Regions from separate parts of the Priestia sp. GS2 genome, predicted to be linked through region 2. Evidence: riboswitches for the same ligand, from Rfam matches in the RefSeq annotation. Region 2 holds a riboswitch; the other holds the start of a gene.
What was found. Region 2 has a riboswitch for FMN ahead of V2145_RS02955 (ECF transporter S component). Riboswitches for the same ligand answer to the same signal wherever they lie in the genome.
Positions count from the first base shown of each region.

Region 1: it holds a riboswitch for FMN, as region 2 does, so the genes downstream of both, ribE (riboflavin synthase) here and V2145_RS02955 (ECF transporter S component) in region 2, are expected to answer to the same signal.

Region 1 covers NZ_JAZGJX010000001.1:2,523,423-2,534,493, forward strand. Annotated here, with positions in the region: gene ptsP (phosphoenolpyruvate--protein phosphotransferase) at 1-1,457, opposite strand, end outside; gene V2145_RS13025 (phosphocarrier protein HPr) at 1,457-1,723, opposite strand; gene ptsG (glucose-specific PTS transporter subunit IIBC) at 1,742-3,796, opposite strand; gene glcT (glucose PTS transporter transcription antiterminator GlcT) at 4,060-4,908, opposite strand; gene V2145_RS13040 (hypothetical protein) at 5,130-6,005, opposite strand; gene ribH (6,7-dimethyl-8-ribityllumazine synthase) at 6,126-6,596, opposite strand; gene V2145_RS13050 (bifunctional 3,4-dihydroxy-2-butanone-4-phosphate synthase/GTP cyclohydrolase II) at 6,640-7,833, opposite strand; gene ribE (riboflavin synthase) at 7,850-8,506, opposite strand; FMN riboswitch at 8,721-8,868, opposite strand; gene V2145_RS13060 (YkvI family membrane protein) at 8,961-9,989, opposite strand; gene V2145_RS13065 (aldo/keto reductase) at 10,188-11,071, shown strand, end outside.
Region 2 covers NZ_JAZGJX010000001.1:557,886-568,956, forward strand. Annotated here, with positions in the region: gene resA (thiol-disulfide oxidoreductase ResA) at 1-37, shown strand, start outside; gene resB (cytochrome c biogenesis protein ResB) at 50-1,672, shown strand; gene ccsB (c-type cytochrome biogenesis protein CcsB) at 1,684-2,862, shown strand; gene V2145_RS02935 (response regulator transcription factor) at 3,084-3,800, shown strand; gene V2145_RS02940 (ATP-binding protein) at 3,800-5,581, shown strand; gene V2145_RS02945 (peptidoglycan DD-metalloendopeptidase family protein) at 5,739-6,422, shown strand; gene serA (phosphoglycerate dehydrogenase) at 6,457-8,031, opposite strand; FMN riboswitch at 8,407-8,545, shown strand; gene V2145_RS02955 (ECF transporter S component) at 8,693-9,268, shown strand; gene V2145_RS02960 (ferredoxin) at 9,318-9,566, opposite strand; gene V2145_RS02965 (helix-turn-helix domain-containing protein) at 9,825-10,877, shown strand; gene V2145_RS02970 (RecQ family ATP-dependent DNA helicase) at 10,893-11,071, shown strand, end outside.

The DNA of each region.
Region 1 (11,071 bases), 2.0 Mb from region 2:
ACTAAGCGTAAGATTGCTGGGTTATAAGGTTGATATAAGTAAGATACGCGCTCATTCATGCGGTCAGCAGCAAGCGTGTATTGAATTAAATCATTTGTTCCAATTGAGAAGAAGTCTACTTCTTTTGCAAATAAATCTGCGATAACTGCTGAAGAAGGAATTTCAACCATCATACCTACTTCAATGCTATCAGAAACGCTAACGCCCTCTGCTTCAAGCTTTGCTTTTTCTTCTAATAGAATTGCTTTTGCTTGGCGGAACTCGTCAACTGTTGCAATCATTGGGAACATGATTTTTAAGTTTCCATATACGCTAGCACGTAATAACGCACGAAGCTGCGTGCGGAACATATCTTGCATTTCTAAGCATAGACGGATTGCACGGAAACCTAGGAATGGGTTCATTTCTTTAGGTAGGTTCAGATAAGGAAGCTCTTTATCTCCACCGATATCTAAAGTACGAACAACAACAGGCTTGCCTTCCATACGCTCTAATACCGTTTTGTATGATGTGAATTGTTCTTCCTCTGTTGGAAGCTCTTCACGCCCCATGTATAAGAACTCCGTACGGTAAAGACCAACGCCTTCACCACCGTTTTCTAATACACCTTTAACATCTTCAGGCGTTCCAATATTAGCAGCAAGTTCTACGTGGTGGTTATCAGCTGAAACTGTTTTTTCATTTACAAGCTTTGCCCACTCAGCTTTTTGTGCTGCATATTCTTCTGCCTTTTTCTCATACGCTTTAACCGTTTCTTCTGATGGGTTAACAATAACGTTTCCATCAAGACCATCAACGATTACAAGTGTACCGTTTTCAATGTCTTCCATAACTGTTTTTGTTCCAACAACAGCTGGAATTTCCATTGAACGTGCCATGATTGCAGAGTGAGACGTACGGCCTCCAATGTCAGTTGTAAACCCTTTTACAAATTTACGATTTAACTGAGCCGTATCAGATGGCGTTAAATCTTCTGCAATAATAACAACTTCCTCAGAAATCATGCTTGGGTTTGAAACGTTTACACCTAAAAGATGTGCTAGTACACGTTTTGTTACGTCACGAATATCTGCTGCACGCTCTTTCATGTACTCATTGTCCATTGACTCAAACATGTTGATGAACATCGCTGCAACTTCGTCTAGTGCGACTTCAGCATTCACGCTTTCACCTGTAATTTTATCTTTAATCGGATTGATTAATTCCGGATCGCTTAACACTAATAAATGTGCTGCAAAGATTTCAGCTTTATCTTCGCCAAGCTCTTTACGCGCATGTTCTTTAATCGCTTCAAGCTCTGATCGAGATGTTGCAAGCGCTGCTTCTAAGCGAGCTACTTCAGCTTCAACGTCTGAAACGGATTTCTTTTCAACGGTTAATTCTGGATTTTCTAGACGAAATGCTTTAGCAATAGCAATGCCGCTAGAAGCGGCAATGCCTTGAATTTCCACTGTCATTATTCGCCTAATCCTTCTTTTTTCATTGTATCTTCAAGAGCTGCAAGTGCATCAGCTTCGTCTGAACCTTCAGCAGAAATTGTGATTGTAGCTCCTTTTTGGATACCTAAAGACATAACGCCCATGATTGATTTTAGGTTTACAGTTTTACCGTTGAACTCTAAGTTGATATCAGAATCGAATTTGCTAGCTGCTTGTACTAAAGTTGTTGCTGGACGTGCGTGAATTCCTGAGTCTGCTGTTACTGTAAATGTTTTTTGTGCCATGTTAAATCAATCTCCTTTTTACTTTGAAATAGTAATAATATTTTGTTCTTGCAGTGAAACTTCGCCTTGCTTTAAGATTTCTACCTTCTCATCTGCTTGTAAGTTTGTAAAGATGACAGGTGTAATCGTAGATGGTGCATTTGATTTTACAAAATCTAAGTCAACTTGTAATAATGGTTGGCCTTGCTTCACTTCGTCACCTTGAGCAACAAGTGCATCAAACCCTTCACCTTTTAAGTTAACCGTGTCAATTCCAAAGTGAATTAGAATTTCTTGCCCAGTCGTTGATTCAATTCCTAAAGCATGCTTCGTCGGGAATAAGTTTACTACCTTTCCATCCACTGGCGCAACTACTGTGCCCGTTTTCGGAATAATCGCAAAACCATCACCCATTAATTTTTGTGAGAATACTTGGTCCGGTACCTCTGATAGCGGAACTAATTCTCCTTCAATTGGTGAAACAATGTCTCCACCGTTTGTGCTTACCGCAGCTTTCGGTGCTTCTTCTACAGCTTTTGGCTGTTCTTTTGGTGCAACAGGCGTTTTTCCATCCATAATGTCTTTAATCTGACTCTTTAACGTATCAGACTTAGGACCAAAGATTGCTTGAATATTGTTACCTACTTCTAGGACACCAGAAGCTCCTAGTTTTTTCAAACGCTCTTTATCAACGCTCTTAACATCGTCAACTGATACACGTAAACGAGTAATACATGCATCTAAGTGCGTAATATTTGGTTGACCACCTAATGCTTCTAGGATATTGCGTGGTAATTCGCCCGCTTCAACTTTATCACCATCTGCATCGTCCGCTTTTTCTTCACGACCTGGTGTGTTTAAATTAAACTTACGAATCGCAAAACGGAAACCAAAGTAGTAAATAACTGCTAGAACAAGACCAACTGGGATTACTAACCACCAATCTGTTCTATTTTGTAACACACCGAATAGGATGTAGTCAATAACCCCACCGGAGAATGTCATACCAATTTTAACATTTAAAATTTCCATGATCATAAACGATAGACCTGCAAACACTGCGTGAATTGCAAACAAAATTGGCGCTACGAATAAGAATGAGAACTCAAGTGGTTCTGTAATACCTGTTAAGAATGATGTTAATGCTGCCGAACCCATGATACCAGCTACATACTTCTTATTTTCAGGACGAGCTTCGTGATAAATAGCAAGCGCTGCTGCTGGTAAACCGAACATCATGAACGGATATTTACCAACTTGGAATGTACCTGCTGTTAATTCAGCACCATCTGCTAATTGTGCCATGAAGATACGTTGGTCTCCACGGAATACTTCACCAGCTTGGTTGACATAAGAACCAAATTCATACCAGAATGGTGAATAGAAAATATGGTGTAAGCCAAACGGAATTAGTGAACGTTCAATAACCCCGAAGATAAATGCTGATAGCGTTAAGTTCGCATCAATCATATTGTTTGAGAATGCATTCAGTGCATTTTGAATGATTGGCCATACTGCTACCATGATTAAACCAATGACAATTGATGATACCGCTGTTGCAATTGGTACAAAGCGCTTACCAGCAAAGAAACCTAAATATGGAGGCAGTTCGATGTTAAAGAAACGGTTGTACATAGCAGCTGCTAGCACCCCAATTATAATACCACCAAACACACCTGTTTGTAACGTTGGAATTCCTAACACACTTGCATATGCCGGATCTTCTAACAACTTAGCAAATTCAACTGGCTTTAAACCATCCAGCCCTTTTACTGTACCCATTGTTACGTTCATAATTAAATAACCAACAATCGCTGCAAGTCCGGCTACGCCTTCCCCTCCAGCTAATCCAATTGCTACCCCTACAGCAAATAGTAAAGGTAAGTTACCAAAAATAATGTCTCCAGCGTTGGACATAACATGAGCAATCATCTGGAACCAGTCAGCATTTAAAGCCGGTAATCTTTCAAGTAATGTTTCATTTTGAAAAGCAGTACCAAATCCAAGTAAGATACCTGCTGCCGGTAAAATCGCAACCGGTAGCATAAGTGCTTTTCCGACTTTTTGTAAGACGCCAAAAAGCTTTTTAAACATGGCGTTTTACCCCCTTTTTATATTTGTATTGTGCAACAAGATAATGTTTTGATACACATTCAGTTCAAACGCTTTCTTTTCAACTAAAAGATGCTGCTTGAAAACAACTGAGTATTTCATTAGTTTGTTCATGATTACGCTTTCTTACAACAAAAAAGGCATGGTGAAAATTGAAACACTAACAAAAGGATAAACCTATCCCTGTTCATGCGTTTCATTTCTCACTCATGCCTGATCGTATCAGTAACACGTATGAAATGATTTTATAAATCAGATTTTGTCATAAGTCGCTGCAGATGCATCGTTAAATAAACGGCTTCTGCTTCATAAACTGGTAAGTGTAGAGCTTGTTGCATAATTTTAATCACTTTCCATGAGACATTGTAACATAGAGGATATTCCTCTTTCAATAGTAAAGCAATTTTTTTTGGTTCTTCGATGACTTCACCTGTCTTCACCCTATCAATTGCAAAATGCAAGTGGCGAATTAGCCTCATATAATGAACAGATTCTTTGTTGACGTCTAGATTTAACGACTCTTCAATGACGTTAATAATCGTTTGAATAAGCTGCGAATCTTGATTTACTTCTAAGATGTTTTTTTCTGTTAACGCGCTGTGAATATGCAATGCAATAAATCCTACTTCTCCTATTGGCAGCTTTACTCCAACTTTTTCATAAATCATTGCTACAACTTCTTCAGCAATTTCAAATTCTTTTGGATAAAGAGCTTTTGTTTCAATTAAAAAAGGATTTTTCAAATCAAGGCCTTGTTGAAAACGCTTTACAGCAAATGCAATATGATCTGTCAGTCCAATGTGAATGTGCTCATTTAAAGGTTTAGATACACGAGCTTGAATATGCGTAATAATATCATTCATCATCTCAATTACATTTTCGTCAACTTGTAACAAAAGCTGCTTATATTGTTCCTGCTCTTCTTCGCTTTTAAGTAAAAACATCTTTTCTACAGCATCCGCATCTATTTCATCGCTTTTCTTTTTATTAAAACCGATGCCTTTGCCAATTAGAACAACCTCTTTATATGCATTGTGTGTAGCAATTAAAACATTGTTATTCAGTACCTTTTTTACAAAAAAGGACTCTCTCACGAATCCTTCACTCCCCTACTTGACTTCAATTACACGTTGTTTTATTGTACGAAAACAGGCAAAAGAACGTCAAATCTTTTGTTTTGTTTCATTTGACATTTATAGCTTAACGAAAGAGCCTCCTTTACAAAAAGTAAATTTTTTCCTTCATTAAATGTTTAATAAGCAAAAGCTTACATTTTTTTATACTAACTTCAAAATAATTTATTGTACGTACTATCTTAGTTCTTATTTCTTATAAACGCAATGAATTTTTTTGAATCAGTTCCATAACATGCATGGATAATAAATTGGTTATATTTAGCTGTAAATAAAATAACCACTATATCTAATAGAACAAAGAACCATAACGAATTCCATTCAGGTAATATAAGTATACCTGTGTATAGTAAAACGACATCAATTATTCGAAAAGTAAGCAAAAAGCAGATGAGCATGATAACAGAACGCTTCAAAACTCCCCAAGAATATAGAGCCGTTAAAATCCATACATAAAGCGTGTTAAAACTAAGTACATCTCGTGTTTCAGATTTAAACCAACCCACATGTATAGAGTGAGTTTTAAACATGGCGATTAAAAGTAGCATGAGCGTCGTATTAATCGCTAATAAGCTAAAGAATAAGGTTACTATATGAATCCATCGTTCAAATCGGTTAGACAGCCACGCGTACCATGTTTTTGCAATGACAAACCCAATTGTCATAAAAATGCCTGTGTAAATCGTTTTCCACCAATAATGCTTATAAACACCTAAAGAGAGAAATAACTCTTCAATTCCCATAAAGATAAAAGATATAAGTACAATATATCGAAACTTGAGCTGGTATGCTCCTATTAAAACAGCGATAACGGGAAATGCAAAGGCTTGTGATACCAACGACCCTAAAATATTATCAAGGTCTGTTTCATGTACAAAATTTGGATTATATTGATAGCTTTTAAATAGTACAAGAATAAAGTACTCCAACACGTACGCTAAACCAATCATAAAGAACAACAAGATGAATAGTTTTTTATCCTTTGTATTCCATAGAGTAAACACAAAGATCAGGACACTTGCGATAATCAAAACTAAAAACGGTATATAATGAGGCATGAAAGTCTCCCTTAACGTAAACTAGTTACTATATAGGGTAAAACTTTTCCTGTAAATTATACATTTGTAAATAGTTAAAAAAACGCTTGTTACAGTTCTAGACTGCAACAAGCGCTTTTATTACCCTTCAATCAAACGAGACAAATTCGCCATTTCGATAGCAGAAGCCGCTGCTTCCCACCCTTTGTTACCAGCTTTTGTTCCTGCACGTTCAATCGCTTGTTCAATTGTTTCTGTCGTTAGCACACCAAAGATAATTGGTACACCCGTTTGTAAACTTTGTGAAGCAACGCCTTTTGCCACTTCGTTACAAACATAATCAAAGTGTGGTGTTGCACCGCGAATAACTGTTCCTAACGTAATTACCGCATCATATTTTTTAGATTCTGCGAATTTTTTTGCAATTAGTGGAATTTCATATGCGCCAGGTACCCAAGCAATATCCACATCTTCTTCTGCTACTCCATGACGTTTTAGCGCGTCTTGTGCTCCACCTAACAATCGGCTTGTAATAAATTCATTAAAACGCCCCACTACAATTGCAACTTTTAATCCAGTACCAACTAAATTCCCCTCAAATACATGACTCATTTTCTATTCCTCCTAGGTTTTTTATGTTTTTATGTGTAAACAATTAAAAATGTAGTAAGTGACCAAGTTTCTTGGCTTTTGTATTTAAATACTTCTCATTTTCTGCTTCCTTTGGCATTTCAATTGGAAGACGTTCAACTACCTCAAGGTCATAACCTTTTAAACCGGTAATTTTACGCGGATTATTGGTTAAAAGCCTCATCTTTTTCACACCTAAATCCTTTAAGATTTGCGCACCGATTCCGTATTCACGAAGATCATCAGCAAACCCTAGTTTTTCATTAGCTTCAACCGTGTCATATCCTTGCTCTTGCAGTTCATATGCTTTTAATTTATTTATTAATCCAATTCCTCTTCCTTCTTGACGCATATACAGAAGAATTCCTGATTGTTCTTCTTCAATTTTTGACAGTGCGGCATGAAGCTGAGGTCCACAATCGCATCGCTTTGACCCAAAAATATCGCCAGTTAAACATTCAGAATGAACGCGAACAAGAACAGGTTCTTCAGGGTTAATGTCACCTTTAACAATAGCTACATGTTCTTTATTATCAATTTTATTTGTATATCCAATTGCTTTAAAGTTACCAAAAGCAGTTGGTAATTGAATTGCCACCTCGCGTTTTACAAGCTCATCATGCTTTCGACGATATGCAATGAGATCTTTAATCGTAATCATCTTTAAGTCAAATTGCTCTGCAATAACGGCAAGATCCGCTACGCGTGCCATAGTGCCATCTTCTTTCATGATTTCACAAATAACACCTGCTGGCTTACCTCCAGCAAGAAGCGCCAAGTCAACGGCAGCTTCTGTATGACCTGCACGTCGTAACACTCCTCCTTTTTTCGCAATTAAAGGAAAAACGTGACCTGGTCTACGAAAATCTGCAGCCTTAGCTGTATCATCAATTAACGCTTGAATGGTTGCAGAACGCTCATGAGCACTAATTCCTGTTGTCGTTGATACATGATCAACACTGACAGTAAAAGCGGTACCGTGCATATCTGTATTTGTTGTTACCATAGGATTAAGCTCTAGTTTAGCAGCTACTTCTTCCGTGATTGGTGTACAAATCAAGCCTCGACCATGCGTTGCCATGAAGTTAACAACTTCGGGAGTCGCTGTTTCAGCTAGTGAAATAAAATCTCCTTCGTTTTCTCGATCTTCATCGTCACATACGATGACAACTTTACCTTTTTTCAAATCATCAATTGCTTCTTCTACTGTATGAAACACGTTTCTCACCTCTCTTTTAATTTGTAAAGCCATGCTTTTCAAGTAAACTTTGCATACTGGAAGGTTTCGGTGCAGGAGCAGATGAAGGCTTCATCATCATTTCTTTAATATATTTTGCTAACATATCACATTCAATGTTCACAACATCTCCTCGTTCTTTTCTTCCAATAATCGTTTCTTTAGCAGTATGTGGAATTAAAGAGATTGTAAAAGAATGATCCGTAACGTTAAATATCGTTAAGCTTGTCCCATCAACAGTAACAGAGCCTTTTAACATCATATAGTGACGAAGACTAGGGTCTACCTTAATTTCGTAATATACCGCATTGCCTCTGCGCTCTTTACTCACAATTGTGCCAATACCATCAACATGACCGCTCACAAAATGACCACCAAACCGTCCATTTGCACTCATCGCTCGCTCTAAGTTAACCTTTGATCCCACTGTCAACAAGTGCAGCGTACTCGCTTTAATCGTTTCTGGCATCACATCAACTGTAAATCGATTAGCTGAGAATGACGTTACTGTCAGACATACACCATTGACTGCAATACTGTCTCCCAGCGAAACGTCCTGTAAGACAACACCTGCGTCAATAGTTAATACAATTGCTTCTTTTCCTTTGTTAATTTGTTTCACTTGACCAATTTCTTCAATAATTCCTGTAAACATTCTTTCACCTTCTTTCCCCATACAATGTACGCAAAAAGCCCCCTTCAACAAATGTCCAAGGGGGTTGTTTTAGAATCAGTGTATACAAAGCATCCACAAATAAGATAGCACTAATAGCCATCTCACTTTGCGACATGCTAAATAAGCAGTTGGATATAACGGTTTTCTAAAAAAGCCATTACGCTTATGTAATCGCTACACATCCACTGTGCTCCTGATCCTTCTCCCATCCAGACTTTTACTGTCGGCTCTAGATTTTAACTAGATCCACCGTTATCGAAAAATTCGAAAACGGGTCACGGGCTTAAAGGCATTGCCTTATCACCGCCGGTTGGGACTTACACCCGACCCCGAAGGATATTTATGTCGACACTATCTGTCGAATTTGTCCTTATTATAACAGAGGCTTCAAGAGTTGTCACACTTTTTAACACATTTTCATTTACCTGCAGAGTCACCTTTTTTCTTTTTTAATACAAAGCATAACCAAAAGCCCTAATCCAATATAACCAAATATTGGATAAAGAACCTTCAACAATTCTCCATATCCAACCTGTGCAACGAGAAAACACAGCGCAAAGATAAAGACAAATGCTCGCTGATTTGAAATTGGCAATATGGATTGGATTTGTCTAGCAATTCCAAATACATTTCCAATTAGTGTGGTAAAAATCTCACCAAAAACTACTAGTAAAAAGAGCCAATTAACGAAGACACCAATATGTTTTACGACTTCACTCATTGGAATATCCAAGTGGTATGCATATGGCAAGTTCGAAAGAGCTAAATGCGTAGCCACCATCATAAAAGTTAATCCGATACCACCTAAAACTGCACCGTTTTTAATGACTTTTCGATCTTTGACTTCACTCCCCAAAGGAACAAGAACAGCTTGTGCTAGTGCTAAATTAAGGGCTACATACAAAAAAGGGCTAATCAGCCAGTTCCACTCCCCTTGAAAATGAGCCGTTGATACTTGTAAAAATGAAAAGTGTGGGAAGTGTGGAATAAAGATTAAGATTGAAAAAGCAAGCATCATGGGCACTACAAGCGAATTAACAAGCAGTAGACCATTTATTCCTTTTGAAACGGATATGTATGCTAGCCCAATTGTCAGGAGCATTCCTACTTGAGGCCAAAGCCCAAGCTGCTCAGCTCCAATCGCTCCCGTACTTGCTAGCATAACCGATGTGACTCCAAATAGAATAATAACGGTAAAGCCATTGATAAGTTTCCCCATAAACGAACCGAATAAATGCGTATTTAATGCTTGATAAGACGTTGCATCAATTGATTGTGCAATGAGCATCATTTTTGCTCCTAACCAAATAAAGAACAGCCCACTAATTAAAATCCCAAATAAACCGATTGAGCCATATTGAGTAAAAAATTGCACAATTTCTTTCCCTGTTGCAAAGCCTGCTCCTACTACAGTGCCAATATAGGTAGCAGCTACTTGCAGCGTCAGCTTCCATTTCGTCAAGTCCTCCACCTCATTTTCTTTGAATCCACCACTTTTATTGTTTATACCAACGGATTTTATCGCGCAGAAAAGTAGCTTGTACTAAACTATATGAGAGGACAAAGTAAAAAAGACGAGTCTTTAAAGATGTAATCGCTTTATCTATCTGTTATAATCAAAGCGAATTTACTATCTAGTCATTTTGAAAAGGGTGAATATATGCAGTACGTACAATTAGCCGAAGACTTAAAATTCTCAAGAATTATTCATGGGTTATGGCGTTTAGCCGATTGGAATTTATCAACAAGCGATACGCAAACTCTCATTGAACAATGCTTAGAGAAAGGTATCACTACATTTGATCACGCAGATATTTATGGTGACTACAGCTGTGAAGGTTTATTTGGGCAAGCGTTAGCGCAAAAACCTTCTTTACGTGAATCCATGCAGCTTGTTACAAAATGTGGCATTAAACTAACGTCTGATAAATATCCAGAGCGTAAAATTAATTTTTATGATACAAGCAAACAACATATTATTAACAGCGCCAATCAGTCGCTCAAAAATTTAAATACGGATTATGTAGATGTTTTACTCATCCACCGTCCAGATCCTTTTATGAATCCACAAGAAGTTGCGGATGCGTTTATCCAGCTTAAAGAAGAAGGAAAAGTTCGTTACTTTGGAGTATCCAACTTTAAACGTTCACAGTTTGACTTACTCCAGTCATTTTTACCTTTTCCACTCATTACGAATCAAATTGAAATCTCGCCTACTTATTTAAATCATTTTGAAGAAGGCACAATTGAACAATGTCAGCAACATAAGATAGCACCGATGGCTTGGTCACCACTAGGCGGTGGATCCATCTTCACCGCTGAAGATGAGCGCTCTATTCGCGTACGAAACAAGCTAATCGAAATCGGCGAAGAAATTGGTGCAAAATCATTAGATCAAGTTGCCTATGCTTGGCTACTGGCTCATCCAGCTACTATTATGCCGATTGTGGGCTCTGGAAAGATGAATCGAATTGACGCTGCAATTGACGCGTTGGATTTAGAAATGAACCGCATGCAGTGGTTCCAAATTTTAGAAGCTTCTAA
Region 2 (11,071 bases):
ACGAATTCAAGAGTACATGGAATTAATTAAGCCGTAGGGAGTTTTTGCTATGAAACAAATACGATGTGAATGCGGTCATCAAAATAAAGAAGGAACCGTGTTATGTGAAGCGTGTGGGAAGCCATTAAATGAAGAGGCCTCAAAGCAACTGGTTGATATGCGATACGAGGGAAGTGCAAGGCGGTCACAAACATATAATAAAACAATCATTGATAAGATATGGAACTTTTTCTCCTCAGTAAAGGTAGGTGTTTGGATTATTATCCTTACACTTACAGCATCAGCTCTAGGAACGATTTATCCACAAGAAATGTACATACCACCAGGAACAACAGCAGTTCAATATTATGAACAAGAGTACGGATGGACGGGAAAACTCTACTATGAACTAGGATTTCACAATTTATACGGTTCATGGTGGTACATGCTTTTAATCGCATCACTTGGTATATCATTAGTCATTGCCAGCTTAGATCGAGTTGTTCCACTTTATAAATCACTAAAATATCAAAGGGTAAAAAAACACGCAAATTTCTTGAAAAAGCAGCGTTTATTTAGCGTTACGAAGTCATGGACAGATGAAGACTATGAAACTTTGAAAGAACAGCTGAAAAAGCGTCGATATACGGTTCGAGAAGAAAGCGGAAACATATTGGCTGAAAAAGGAAGATTTTCAAGATGGGGACCTTATGTCAATCATGTTGGGCTTATTATTTTCTTAATCGGCGCCATGCTTCGGTTTGTACCTGGCATGTACGTTGATGAAGTGCTGTGGGTACGAGAAGGTGAAACAAAGGTAGTGCCCGGTACTGATGGGGAATACTATTTAAAAAACAATGCGTTTAAAGTTGAAATGTACGATAAAGACACGGAAAAAGAAGTTTTTCAACAAGCGATTGACCGAGTCGGTAATCAAACGATTGTAAAGAATTATCAAGCTGATGTGACACTATACGAGCGTGAAGGGGACAGTATTCCTGGACAAACGCCAGAATTAAAAGAATTAAAGGATAAAAGCATTCGTGTAAATGAACCTTTAAAGCACGAGGGTTATGCCATTTACCAGGTGGATTATAAGCTTAATGAGTTTAATGCCATGTCATTTCATTTAACAAATAAAGAAACGGAAGAAAATATTGGCCAATTAACAGTTGATTTATATAATCCGCAGGAAACATATGAGCTTAAGGATGGTTATAAAGTAGATTTAATTAGCTATTTCCCAGACTTTTACTTAAATGATGACGGAAATCCTGATACCAAAACGCGCGTGCCGAATAATCCAGCCTTTGTGTTTAAAATGTTTTCACCTGAGCATCCCAAAGGTGAGGTAGCACTTGTCGCTATTCAACAAAACCTAGAGCCACTTGGTGAAAATGACTATAAAATGTCCTTTGCAGGTGTGGATACAAAAAATGTAACAGGTTTAACAGTGAGGAAGGATTATACACTTTGGGTTTTAGGTCTTGGAGGTGCCATCTTTATGATTGGTGTCATTCAAGGAATGTATTGGAATCATCGTCGACTATGGATTCAAAGAGTTGACAATGAGCTCTGGTTAGCTGCTCATACAAATAAAAACTGGTACGGTTTAAAAAACGAGCTAAATCAAGCAATTCAACAGACCAAGGTTATGCCGTTGCATGATCAAATGGATAAAGACAAGGGGTAGGAGGAGACAAAATGGATTTTGCAAGCGTTAGTAGTAACTTGCTTTATGTAGCTTTTATTGCTTATTTAGTCGCTACGTTTTTCTTTGGTGGAGCCATTAGAGAAAAGAATTCAAAGCATAAGACAAACAAGTGGCCGGTATTTGGAATTAGCGTAACGATTGTTGGATTCATTGCGCAAGTTGGTTATTTTATTACGAGGTGGATTGCTTCAGGTCATGCACCAGTTAGTAATCTATTTGAGTTTACAACCTTCTTTGGCATGATGGTTGTCGGAGCATTTATTATTATTTACTTTATTTATAAGTTGAGTATTCTAGGCTTATTTGCTCTTCCTGTGGCGCTGTTAATTATTGCGTATGCAAGTATGTTCCCAACAGAAATTTCGCCTTTAATACCGGCTCTTCAAACAAATTGGTTACATATTCACGTTACAACAGCTGCTGCAGGGGAAGCAATTTTAGCCATTAGCTTTGTAGCGGGACTGATTTACCTTATTAAATGTATTGATCAAACAAAAGCAACAAAAAAAACATTTTGGCTAGAGTTTATCCTGTATTCTTTACTTAGTACGGTTGGATTTATTATTATGACAACAGCTTTTAGCTTATTAAACTATGACGCTACCTTTACATGGGTTGATAAAAATGAAAAACAGGCTGAAATGGTATATCATCTGCCAGCCCTAGTTGGTCCGCATGAAGGTGAGCTAATCACGGATAATCGATTAGAGCCAACGGTTTCGGTACCTGCAATTATAAATGCACAAAAATTAAATACAGTTTTATGGTCACTGATGAGTGGTTTAGTCCTATATTGGTTACTTCGCCTTGTTCTTCGCAAGCGAATTGGTGCTGCTTTAAAACCGTTAGTCAAGCAAGTCAATAGTGAATTACTAGATGAAGTAGGCTATCGCTCTGTTGCTATTGGGTTTCCTGTTTTTACTTTAGGTGCTTTAATTTTTGCAATGATATGGGCGCAAATTGCCTGGACGCGCTTCTGGGGATGGGATCCGAAAGAAGTATGGGCTTTAATTACGTGGCTTTTCTATGCAGCCTTTTTACATCTGCGTCTAGCAAAAGGGTGGCAAGGTGAACGTTCAGCGTGGTTAGCAGTTGGTGGCTTTGCTATTATTATGTTTAATCTCGTTGCAGTTAACTTAGTCATTGCAGGTCTACATTCATATGCATAACCAAAACTCGCTGTCATTGCGACAGCGAGTTTTTTTTGTCATAATGAATCCAACCAGGTCTGGGAATTAGATATGAATGAAAAATGATTTCAAAAGAGTACAAATAAAAGAGAAATCTATTAAGCCTCATTCATTTGTTACATAGATTGTCACAATGTTGGTTAGACATTGGTAGCAGTTCATCTGTTTTTTTTGTAAACTAAACGTAGGAGGTTGAGAACATGCAAACTGAACAAAGGTTATTACTTGTGGACGATGAAGATCGTATTCGTCGTTTATTAAAGATGTATTTAGAAAAAGAAGGATATACGATTGAGGAAGCTGCTGATGGCCATGAGGCTATAGAGAAAGCGTTACATATAAATTATGATCTTATTATTTTAGATTTAATGATGCCTGGAATTGATGGAATTGAAGTGTGTAAACAAATCAGGGAGAAAAAAACAACACCAATTATTATGCTAACGGCAAAAGGGGAAGAAGTAAACCGTGTTCAAGGCTTTGAAGTTGGAACCGATGACTATATTGTTAAACCCTTCAGCCCTAGAGAAGTTGTACTGCGCGTGAAGGCCTTATTACGACGCTCATCGTCTATACCTGTTATGGAACCAACACCTTCAGTTAAAAACATGATTGTATTTGATCATTTAACAATTGACAATGATGCACATCGTGTGACTGCTGATGATAAAGAAGTAAACTTAACACCAAAAGAGTACGAACTGCTGTGTTTTTTAGCAAAAACGCCAGATAAAGTGTACGACCGAGAGCAGTTGCTGAGAGAAGTTTGGCACTACGACTTCTTTGGAGATTTAAGGACGGTAGATACCCATGTCAAACGTTTGCGAGAAAAATTAAACCGCGTATCTCCAGACGCTGCTAAAATGATTGTAACCGTTTGGGGTGTAGGATATAAATTTGAGGTTGGGAACAGCTGATGTTTTGGCGCAGTGTTGTTGGTAAACTTTGGTTTACTATTTTATTACTCGTTACGTTTGTTTTATTTATTTTAACGGTTTTATTGCTGCAGTTCTTTGAAAATTATCATGTAGATGACGCAGAAAAGCGATTAACGAAAACAGCAGCTAAAATCTCCACCATCGTACAAGAAACCAAAGATCAGGAGCTTGGACTTTCAATTGCACGAGAATTAGCTGATCAAGCCAGTATCTTAATTGTGCAAGGAGATAAAAAGTATTGGAATTCTACACATCCAGAAGAAGAGAGCCGCGACACTGTCATCTCGCTTATTTCTGAAGACAAAAATCTTCAGAGAGTAACTACACATGGTGAAGTTGTACACGAAGAGATGTACATGAACGAAGATAGAGGTACTTCAGAAAGTCCACTGATGTTTATTGTAGGCGTTCCGTTATCTGTGGATGGTCAAGGTAATGGAGGAGTTTACTTGTACCAATCATTAGCTGAGATTGAAGAGCCTGCGCGCTATACAACAAAGTTTATTATCTTAGCTGCGGGTATTGCCATCGTGTTGACTACAATCTTTGCCTTTTTCTTATCAACGCGAATTACCGCTCCGCTTCGAAAAATGAAGCAGGCAGCTTTTGAGGTTACGAAAGGAAATTTCGAGACGAAAGTACCGATTTTGACACATGATGAAATTGGTGAGCTAGCCATTGCTTTCAATCAGATGGGAAGACAGTTAAAGTTCAATCTTAACGCTTTAAATCAAGAAAAAGAGCAACTATCAAGTATTTTAAGTAGTATGGCGGATGGTGTTATTACATTTAGCCAAAATGGTTCAATTTTAATTACGAATCCACCTGCAGATCAGTTTTTACAAGCATGGTACTATGAGCAAAATATGAACAATCAGTCCATTCCAGAACTTCCTTTAAAAGTTGTTCGTTTGTTCGAGAGCGTTGTTAAAAGTGAAAAAGAGCAGAGCGCAGAACTAACAATACAAGGGAAGACATGGGTTATTCTCATGTCACCACTTTATAACCAAACAAAGATTCGAGGAGCCGTTGCGGTTTTACGCGATATGTCAGAAGAGCGTAAATTAGATAAACTTCGAAAAGATTTTATCGCCAATGTTTCACATGAATTACGAACACCGATTTCAATGCTACAAGGTTATAGTGAAGCGATTATTGATGACATTGCGAGTACGGAAGAAGAGAAAAAAGAAATTACCCAAGTTATTTATGATGAATCCTTAAGGATGGGGAGGCTTGTTAACGAACTATTAGATTTAGCTCGAATGGAAGCGGGGCATGTTCAACTCCACGTAGCTGAAATTGAGATGGTTGAACTTGCTGAGCGAGTAGTTCGTAAATTCCAGGGCATTGCTAAAGAGCAAGACATTAGGTTGGAACTTCAAACCAATGCACAAATAAAACTCCCGGCAACCATTGATGCAGATCGGATAGAACAAGTATTAACCAATTTGATTGATAATGCAATTCGTCATACTCCTAAAGGAGGCAAAGTGACGCTTGGTATTAACAGTAACCAAACGGAAGTTCATCTTTCAGTTGAGGATACAGGTGTAGGAATACCAGAAGAAGATTTACCGTTTGTTTTTGAAAGATTTTATAAAGCAGATAAGGCAAGAACAAGAGGAAAGTCGGGTACGGGACTCGGGCTCGCAATTGCAAAAAATATTGTAGAAGCACATCATGGAGTCATTGTGGTAAATAGTATTTTAAATCAGGGCACAACATTCTTTATTAAGCTTCCTAAACACTACTCATAGTGATAAATGTTACTTTGTGGTCACAGGTTGAATAGTAAAAGGTTAGAAAATATTTCACTATTTTCTAACCTTTTTTTATTGGAAATGTCTAGAATTTTTGAAAATGCATATAGTATATTTATGTGTCAAGAAACGCTTAGTACATAGGAGGATATGTATGCTTGATATTGTAAGGCGAATATTAGTAGTAGTTATTATGGGAATGTGTATAGGTCTATTGTTTGTTGGCGGAACAATGGCTAAAGCACAAGCTTCAACACAGTGGAACTGGCCTACTGAAGAAGGAACGCTTACAGATGTGTTTGGTTCTCGTAACGCAAAACATTTTGGTATTGATATTGCAGCGCCTGTGGGAACACAGGTGTATGCAGTATATAGTGGGAGAGTCACCAAATCTTATTACTCTGATACATATGGACAAGTTGTATTTATCAAGCAGGATAATGGATACGAAACGGTGTATGCACATTTGAATAATCGAGGTGTTGCGGAGGGAGAAAGAATTTCTGCTCGTCAGACAATTGGACAAATAGGTAATACAGGTCGATCGTCTGGTGCCCATTTGCATTTTGAAGTTCATAAAGGAACGTGGAATATTGATAAAACGAATGCTATTAACCCAATCGCAAAGCTTGATCAAGAAAAATTATCAGCCTACGTAACGGAACAGTTAGAAGCTACTGTATTTAGACAGTTAAATGAAGGATACGTTGTTGAAAGAGGGGACACGTTATCTGAAATCGCAAAAAAATACAAAATAGATGTAGACGATTTAAAAGGAAGAAATCATATGACAACCAGTGATATTTATCCTGGTCAACACCTAAAGATAACAAAATAAAAACAAGAAAGGCATTTGCCTTCCTTGTTTTGTTTTATAGTTCAATACGTTGAATTGTAACAATTTCACTTGCTTGCTTTAGAGACTCAATTGTTGCATCTTCAATAAGACGGTCGAACGTAAGCATCATAATCGCTTCTCCGCCTTTTTGTTTACGTCCTACCTGCATTGTTGCAATGTTGATATTTAAATCACCAAGCGCTTTACCAACATTTCCAATAACGCCAGGTTGGTCTGTGTGTCGGATATATAATAAATGTCCTTCTGGATAAAAATCAATGTCAAAGGAATCAATATTAATAACGCGAGGACCGTAATCTTTGATATACGTACCGGTAATAGAGAATGTACGAGATTCTCCTTTTACAACAACTTCAATAATATTAGCATAGCCTTGAGTGTTATCAGAAATTTTCTCACCAAACGTAATGCCTCTCTCTTTGGCAATCATTGACGCGTTTACTTCGTTAACTGAGCGGTCGATACGATGAGTTAAAAATCCAGACAACAAGCTTCGGGTAATATACGTTGTTTCTAAATCCGCTACTGTTCCTGCGTACGTAACAGAAATGTCTTGAACAGGTTCTTTCATGCATTGTGATAAAACGGCACCAAGCTGTTTTGTTAAGCTAGTAAACGGCTGGATTTTTTCGAATACGTCTTTTGAAAGTGTCGGTAAGTTAATTGAAGAACTTACTGGGTTACCTTCTAAGAAGCGTAGCACATCATAAGCAACATCTTCAGCTACATTTAACTGCGCTTCTTTTGTTGAAGCACCTAAATGTGGCGTTGTAATAACCTGATCAAAGTTTAAAAGTGGATTATCAGTAGGTGGCTCTACTTCAAACACGTCAATTGCAGCACCTTGAACGTGACCAATTTCTAAATAGTGTGCAAGTGCTTCTTCATCAATAATGCCGCCTCGTGCACAGTTTAGTAAATAAACGCCTTTTTTTGTTTTGGCTAACGTATCGCGATTTAATAAACCTTTTGTATCTTTCGTTAATGGCGTATGAACAGTAATAATATCAGCTACTGCTAGTAAATCATCTAACGATAAGAGGTCAACTCCTAGTTTTTCTGCGCGAGATGTTGTTAAAAATGGATCATATACATGTACCGTCATGTTAAAGGCTTTCGCACGTTTGGCAAGTTCAGAGCCGATACGCCCAAAACCAACAATTCCTAAGTGCTTGCGGTTGAGTTCTGTACCAACAAATGCTGATCGGTTCCATTCGCGAGATTTGACAGAAATATTTCCTTGAGGGATATGGCGAACTAAACTAGCCATCATGGCAAAAGTATGCTCAGCCGTAGAAATAGTGTTTCCATTTGGAGCATTGATAACAACAACGCCTCGCTTAGTTGATGCTTCAATGTCAATATTATCGACACCTACACCTGCACGAGCAACAATCTTTAAATTCTTCATCTTGTCTAACAAGTCTTCCGTCACAGTCGTTGCGCTTCGAACAAGCAGTGCATCGTATGTATGCAATAAATCTTCAACTTCCGTTACTTTTTTTCTTGTTAAATTAACATTTGATGCTTCTAATAATGGAGCAAGACCTTCATTACTAATTGAATCGGCTACTAACACTTCATACATGTATTAACATCTCCCTTTCACAACTCAAATATCTGATAATTTATCACGTTAAAAAAATTCTGTCAATTAGATTGTAAAAAAGTTCACAATTGGTAACGTTTTCATTTTTATTTTTTTGATTAATATTCGGATTTTTTATAAAAAAAGGAGGATTTAGAAGATTTATTTCTAGTTAAATATTTTTAAAACGTACTTTTTTGAGGTTTTTATATATGAAAGTACGTTGAAAGGATGCCTGACAATCTTTCAATATTCCGCTGCTTTTACCGCCGTGCAAAAATAATGACTAAAAGAATGAGAATTGTAGGATTTTTTATATTAAATGATTTACTTTTAATTCAAGGTATCATATAATGTGAACATCATTAAATATTGATCTATCTTCGGGGCAGGGTGTAATTCCCGACCGGCGGTGATAAACAAGTTGTTTTAAGCCCGCGAGCTCTTTAAGTTTGGAGCAGGATTTGGTGTGATTCCAAAGCCGACAGTAAAGTCTGGATGGGAGAAGGTGGAGGTTCAAACGTTCAAAAGCAAATGTGCTGAACGTTTATTGAATGTGCCTGCATTTTCCCTCAACAAATTTGTTGAGGTTTTTTTATGGAGCGCATATGCAATGAACCTTTCTTCTTGGAAGAGTGGATCGCAAGAAGGAGAGAGGGAAATGGAACAAAGCAAGAAAACACAAAAGCTTGTTATTTTAGGGATGCTAAGCGGTTTGTCTTACGTATTAATGATGCTTAACTTCCCAATACCAGGTATACCACCATTTTTAAAAATTGATTTTAGTGAGGTGCCGGCACTGCTTGCTGCATTAATCTTTGGTCCTGTAGCAGGTATTATTGTCGAAGGAATTAAAAATCTTCTCCACTACCTCATTCAAGGAAGCGCAACAGGCGTCCCTGTAGGCCAATTCGCAAATTTTGTAGCAGGGCTATTATTTATTTTACCGGTTTCTCTTATGTTTCATAAATTTAAAACTACAAAAGGTATTACAACAGGTTTAGTAGTTGGAACAGTAGTAATGTCCGTTGGCATGGCGTTTTTAAATTACTATGTGTTCTTACCGGCATATACGCTTTTCTTGCAGTCACCGGCACTGTCAAGTGAGGAAACACGTCAGTTAGTCGTAACGGGGATTCTGCCATTTAATATGATTAAAGGGATTATTACAGGCTTAATTTTCGTTGTTTTATTTAATAAAATGAAGTATTGGATTACAAAGCGAGTCGCAGTTTAAATAGAAAAAAAGACCTGTACATCTCTATGTACAGGTCTTTTTTTACTTCTTATTCAAATTTGTTAGAGTCACCGTCAAACTTCTCATCTGCTACGCGGATTGAATCTGTTGGACAGCCTTCAAATGCATCCATCATATCATCTTCTAATTCATCAGGAACTTCCACAATCCCTTGGTTATCATCTAATGTTACGAATGCAATTCCTTCATCATCGTAATCATAAATGTCTGGTGCTGCTGCTCCACATGCTCCACATGCAATACATGTATCTTTGTCAACAATTGTATATTTTGGCATAACAAGACCTCCTGTAAAGTGTTCGAAAATTTCGTGTTATATAATCTCTTTTCAACATAAGCGTGAAATTTCTCTTTACCCATTGTAAGACGATTTTTAAAACTTTTCAATAGAAAAGTCATTGATAATGCTTATCAGACAAGGGTTTGTCATGACTTATAGCACTGCTTTTTTGATTCATCTCGATTCGCTCAATGACAAAAGGATGCGTTCTGTTAAAGTTTTGGTAAAATGAAAAGAGAAAGGAAGTTGACGATTGTGAACTATATTCAAACCGTTATGCTATATAGTATGCAACAACTAAAAGGTGAACGAACAGTTTACGGAATTTATCATATAGTAGCTGGTAAAAAATCAGCGCAAACAATTCAAGACGGTAAAATCTTTGGCTTGTCTTTTTTATTTCAATCATTTAGTTACTTGAAAAAAGAAACATTTTCTCGATACGTAAAAGAGCTTAATTCTCAACAATTTATTAAAGAAGTAGATCATCAAAAATATGTGCTAACAGCCAAGGGCGAACAAGTACTTCGCACACAGTTACGTGAATGGCCTCTGCCAGCTAAGCTTAGCGGTTGGCAATTTGCAAGTAGCACACAATTATTTTTATCGAGACTGACCTTGTTCATTCAAACAATCTCTAACCTACAGTATTTTCAAAAGGGATTTTTACCAATAACGCAAGATGCTGAGCCCATTCAATGGGTGAAAGCTTATCTATTTTCTCAGTCGTATTCACGAGAAGAGTTGGCAAAGCATTTATTTGATGAGTTACAATGCATATTAAAGAGGGGTTCTTCCCGAGATGCTGATATGTTTGTCCAACACTTGAGTGGATATAAACGAATTGGCTTAACGAAAAACCAGCTTGCTGAGTATTACAATATGGACGAAAACTACGTTCACTTATTGATAATCAGCGTTGTTCATCAAATTATTGAGCAAATTAGCGAATGTCCAAGTGAATTTCCTGTTCTCCAGAAATTTGTACAAGATGTACATATGACTGTACCATTAACAGCTTCAACAGTTAAAACGTATGAGTGGTTACAAAAAGGAAAATCATTAAAAGAAGTAGCGAGAATTAGGCGGTTAAAAGAGAGCACAATTGAAGATCATATTGCTGAACTGGCATTGTTTCTTCCTAACTTTACGATTGATGCTTATGTGAAAGTAGAGGATCAAGAGGAAATTATCAACGCTTTCAAAGCGTTAAATACCAATCAGCTCAAAGAAATAAAAAAAGAGGTTAGTGATCACCTTACTTATTTTCAAATTCGTCTTGTATTAGCTAAGTGCGTAACGGATTAAGAAAGGAGTAAGACGATGCAGTTAGAACAGGTACTTCAAAGAGAATTTGGCTTTTCAACTTTTCGAAACGGTCAAAAAGAAATTATAACGGACTTATTAAATCACAATCATGTTCTGGCCGTTTTGCCTACTGGAACAGGAAAGTCACTTTGCTATCAGCTCCCTGGCTATTTTTTAAAGCGGCCAATCCTTAT